One region of the Streptosporangium sp. NBC_01639 genome, then DNA from elsewhere that is predicted to be linked to it. Evidence: predicted binding sites of a transcription regulator. Region 1 holds the regulator's gene; the other holds the start of a gene.

Evidence for each region. Region 1 encodes HrcA, which represses chaperone genes, less so after heat shock. Its sites were predicted from a motif close to TTGGCACTCTCNNNNNGAGAGTGCCAA; they were not measured.
Region 2: the regulator HrcA is predicted to act here: its motif matches at 1,405-1,431, upstream of OHA77_RS07795 (DNA starvation/stationary phase protection protein).

The regions. Positions count from the first base shown of each region.
Region 1 is NZ_CP109272.1:2,256,523-2,258,909, reverse strand. Features, by position in the region: gene OHA77_RS10105 (DUF3097 domain-containing protein) at 1-510, opposite strand, end outside; gene hrcA (heat-inducible transcriptional repressor HrcA) at 846-1,859, shown strand; gene dnaJ (molecular chaperone DnaJ) at 1,872-2,387, shown strand, end outside.
Region 2 is NZ_CP109272.1:1,761,266-1,763,652, forward strand. Features, by position in the region: gene OHA77_RS07790 (hypothetical protein) at 113-598, opposite strand; gene OHA77_RS07795 (DNA starvation/stationary phase protection protein) at 845-1,312, opposite strand; gene OHA77_RS07800 (MerR family transcriptional regulator) at 1,441-2,085, shown strand; gene OHA77_RS07805 (VIT domain-containing protein) at 2,082-2,387, shown strand, end outside.

The DNA of each region.
Region 1 (2,387 bases):
GCCGGGGACCAGATGGTCGACGAGCACGCCCAGACGGCGGTCGGGACCCGGCCCGAACTCCGCCACGATCGAGGGCAGGTGGTCGATTCCCTCGAGATACTCCACGACCACGCCTTCGACCCGGAGGTCGTGGCCCCAGACCTTCTCCACGAGGGCGGCGTCGTGCACGCCCTCCACATAGATCCGGCTCTCCTTCGCCACCCGGGCCCGCAGGCCCTCCACCGCGATGGAGCCCGAGGCGCTCCTCCGGGGAGCCTGCGGCGCGGCGGCGGGCCGTACCAGCGTCACCACCTTGCCCTCCAGGAGGAAGGCGGCGGGCTCCAGCGGGAACAGCCGCCGCCGCCCGAACCGGTCCTCCAGCGTGACGGCTTCCTTGTCGCAGGCCACCACGGCGCCGCAGAAGCCGCCACCGGCGTCCTCCACGACCAGGTCGAGCTCGGCGGGGACCTGGGGGATCTTCCCCTTGAGAGGGCGTCGCCAGTTCTCCGCAAGCACGTCACGCTCGTACATCAGCCACCGCCCGCTCTCTCATCTCGGATCAAGGGGACGGTAGCAAAAAGCCGCGATCACCCGCCGTGCGGCCGCGGCCTGACGCTGCGGGCCGCAGGGCTGTCGAGGTGCGCCGTAGCCCGGTACGTCCGAGGTGGTCCCGCCGGGGGGCATGTCATAAATTGTGAGTCTTACCGCTTGTGTGGCGATAGGGGTTGCTTGACAACCGCTCGACTCTGTCATCCTGACGTCGTGTTATCGCACCCCGCGGGCAAGGGCCGTACACTTGGCACTCGGGAACACAGAGTGCCAGACCTGGCGTTTCGCGTTCGGGTGCGGGCAAGGAGGTGAGCGCGTTGGTCGACGACCGCAAGTTGGCGGTGCTCCGCGCCATCGTCGAGGACTACGTGTCCACCAACGAGCCGGTGGGCTCCAAGGCCCTCGTCGAACGGCACAACCTGGGTGTCTCGCCCGCGACCATCCGTAACGACATGGCGGTGCTGGAGGAGCAGGGCTACATCGCCCAACCCCACACCAGCGCCGGCAGGGTCCCCACCGACAAGGGTTACCGGCTGTTCGTCGACCGGCTTTCGCAGGTGAAGCCGCTGTCGAGCGCGGAGCGGAAGGCCATCGAGACCTTCCTCGCCGGAGCCATGGACATCGACGACGTCGTGATGCGCACGGTGCGGCTGCTGGCGCAGCTCACCCGTCAGGTCGCCGTCGTGCAATATCCCACCCTGACGAACTCCGCGGTCCGCCACGTCGAGCTGGTCCCGCTGAGTGAGCGCCGGCTGATGTTCGTGCTCATCACCAACACGGGACGGGTCGAGCAGCGCGTGGTCGAACTGCCCGACGTGGTCGACGAGACCCGCGTCGCCCATCTGCGCGCGACTCTCAACGCCTGCCTGGACGGCTGCGGGCTGGCCCGTGTCCCGGACATGGTCGCCGACCTGCCCGCCCGGCTTCCGGCGGAGGACCGGCCGCTCGCGGCCACGGTCCTGTCGGTGCTGCTGGAGTCCCTGGTGGACCGGCATGATGAAAAGATTGTCTTCGCCGGGGCCGCCAACCTCGCGGGAGCCGACTTCACCGTCGGACTCCGCGATGTGCTGGAGGCCCTGGAAGAGCAGGTCGTGCTCATGCGCCTGCTCGGTGAGACCTCGGACCTTTCGGCTCTGACGGTGCGGATCGGCTCGGAGAACCCCTACACGGGTCTCCAGGGCACATCGCTCGTCGCCGCCGGATACGGTTCGGGGGACAAGCAACTGGCCCGGCTCGGTGTGCTGGGTCCGACGCGAATGGACTACCCGGTCACGATGGGCGCGGTGCGCGCGGTGGCACGCTACGTCAGCCAGATCCTGGCTGCATCCTAAGAGGTCAACTAAGTGGCTAAGAGCGACTACTACGGCACCCTCGGGGTGCGCCGCGACGCCAGTGCGGAAGAGATCAAGAAGGCATACCGCCGCCTGGCTCGAGAGTTGCATCCCGACGTGAACCCCGACCCTGAGACCCAGGAGCGGTTCAAGGACATCACACAGGCATACGAGGTGCTGTCCGACGCCAACAAGCGTCAGATGTACGACATGGGCGCCGATCCGTTCGCCTCGGGTGCCGGCGCCGGTGCCGGGGGCTTCGGGGCGGGCTTCCCGTTCAGCGACATCATGGACGCCTTCTTCGGCGCAGCCGGCGGCGGCGGTGGCCGCGGTCCGCGGTCACGTGCCCGACGGGGTCGCAACGCGACCATCCGGGTGGAGCTCGACCTGAGCGAGTCGGCCTTCGGCACCACCCGCGAGCTGGTGGTGGACACCGCCGTGCTCTGCGAGGTCTGCACGGGCTCCGGCGCCGCGGCCGGCACCCATCCTGACACCTGTGACATGTGCCATGGCCGCGGTGAGATCTCC
Region 2 (2,387 bases), 500 kb from region 1:
AGCGGCGAAGGAACCACTCCAGGGCGTAGTCGGCGGAGAGTTCGCGGCCAGGCCCGGGAAAGTCCACGGCGTACTCCGTCGCATCACCGTTCCGAGTCCCCGTGGGGGTCGGTCAGCGGATCCGCCAGAGCCCCTCGTCCACCCGGAGCCCTGGCAGGCCCGGCACCGGCGCCGTGGCCGCGTAGAGCATGTACCGGTCGTCTTCCTCGTCCATCGCGGCGAGGAGGCGGCTGCCGTCCGCCAGGATCACCGTCCACAGTCCCGGCGCTTCGGTGTCGCCGTACAGCACGTAGGAGTCGAAACGGGCGGCGAACCGTTCGGCGAACTCCCGGCGGCCGACCCGGTCGGCCAACCGGCCCTCGATGCCGACGTCGAAGCCCATCGCGAAGTGGCCGGAGGTCGGCCGGTACGTGCAGAACGCGGCGAACACCTTGTCCCGTGGGACGTCCCGCAGCTCCTCGTCGACCCGGTCGTCGTGGCCGACGAACAACTCGTGCCCGGCGACCCCGAAGCAGTCCAGCAGGAACGCCCGCAGCTCGGCCTCCGGAACCAGGCGAGACGACAGGCCGTCGTAGCCGGTGCTCTCCGTCTCCGTCACGGCGCCACCCTACGCACCCCCGCAGACCTGTCGTCGGAGCCGGTGACCGCCGCCACCCTACGCACCCCGCAGGCCCGTCGGGGCCGGCGACCGCCGTCCCCCGCCGCACCGCCCTCCGCCACCCTCATGACCGGCGGGCACGCTCGATCGGCACATCGGCACATCGGCACATCGGTACGGAGCCCGAGGACGAGAAGGTGCCCCGGACCGCGCGGTCCGGGGCACCTTGGGTGGCGGCGGGACGGTCTAGCGCTGGGCCTCGATCATCCAGTGGTGCTTCTCCAGGTCCTGCGTGATCTCGATCAGGATGTCCTGGGTCACCAGGTCGGCCTCCTCGGTGGCGGTGATGCGCTCACGCATCCGGCGGGTGATGGACCCGAGGATGTCCGTCATCGCGGCGACGACCTTGCCGTCGTTGATGTAACCCGTCTCCAGTTGCGGCACCTCGGTCGTGCTCGCGATCGTCGAAGCCCGGCCGTCGGGGTTGCACCCGAGGGCAACCGCGCGCTCGGCGACGGTGTCCGCGTGCTTCCTGGCCGCTGAAACGATCTTGTCGAGCTGCAGGTGCAGCGAGCGGAAGTTGTGGCCGATCACGTTCCAGTGCGCCTGCTTGGTCAGCAGCGACAGGTCGAGCAGGTCGACGAGCGCGCCCTGGAGCACGGTGCCGACGACCTTCTTGGCTTCGGGATTGAGCGGGCTGGTGATCGCGGACATGAAACGTCCCCCCGTTTCGACGTCAGTTTCCTATTTGTACTGAAATGTCCCTACCCACTCACCCCTCCCCTTATGTCGAGACCTCTCCAACATTGACACTGTCACGATTACAGTGTCATTATCGAGGTATGGAATGGACCATCGGTGAACTGGCTGAGCGGGCCTCCGCGGCGCTGGCCCCCACCGCCCAGCTCAACGGGCGGGTCACAGACGTGCCCACCGAGCGCGTCATCCGGTGGTATTCCACGATCGGGCTGCTCGACCCGCCGTCGGCCCGCCGCGGTCGCGTCGCCGTCTACGGCAGGCGCCACCTTCTCCAGCTCATCGCCGTCAAGCGCCGCCAGGCCGACGGCCGGACGATCGCCGAGATCCAGGCCGAGCTGGCCGGGGCCGGCGACCAGCTCCTGGAGTCGATCGCCGGCATCCCGGCGCCCCCGGTGGAACCGGCCGCGCCCAGGGCGGCCCGCCCGCGGTTCTGGGCCGAGCCGCCCTCCACCCCGCGCCGCGCCCCAGCCGGTCCCGCCGCACCGCGGCCACCGGCTCCCCGGCCCGCCGCGCCGCCGCACGCGTCCGGCACCGGGGCCCCGCCGCCCGTGCCACCCGCCGTGCTCGTCCACGGCGTACGGCTGGCGACCGGCGTGACGCTGCTGCTCGACAGCGGCGGCCGTACCGCCTCGCCCGAGGCCCTCGCCGAGATCACCGCCGCTTCCGGGGCGCTCCTGGCGGTCCTGCGCAAACACGACCTCGCACCTGCTGAAGGGAAATCGTCATGATCACCTCGATCGCAACGCTCCGACCGGAGGAGTGCGAGCCCGTCCCGGACGCCGGACTGGGAGCACTCATCACCGAGCGCGGCAACCTGCCGCTGGAGAGCGTGGACGTCACCGCCGCCGTGGCCGGGCTGATCGCCGGGGTCGAGGTGGTCCAGGGCTTCCGCAACCCGCACGACGTGGCTCTTGAGGCCACCTACGTCTTCCCGCTGCCCGACCGGGCCGCCGTGACCGCCTTCAGGATGGAGGCCGACGGACGGGTCATCGAGGGGATCCTCAAGGAGCGCGGCCAGGCCAGGGCCGAC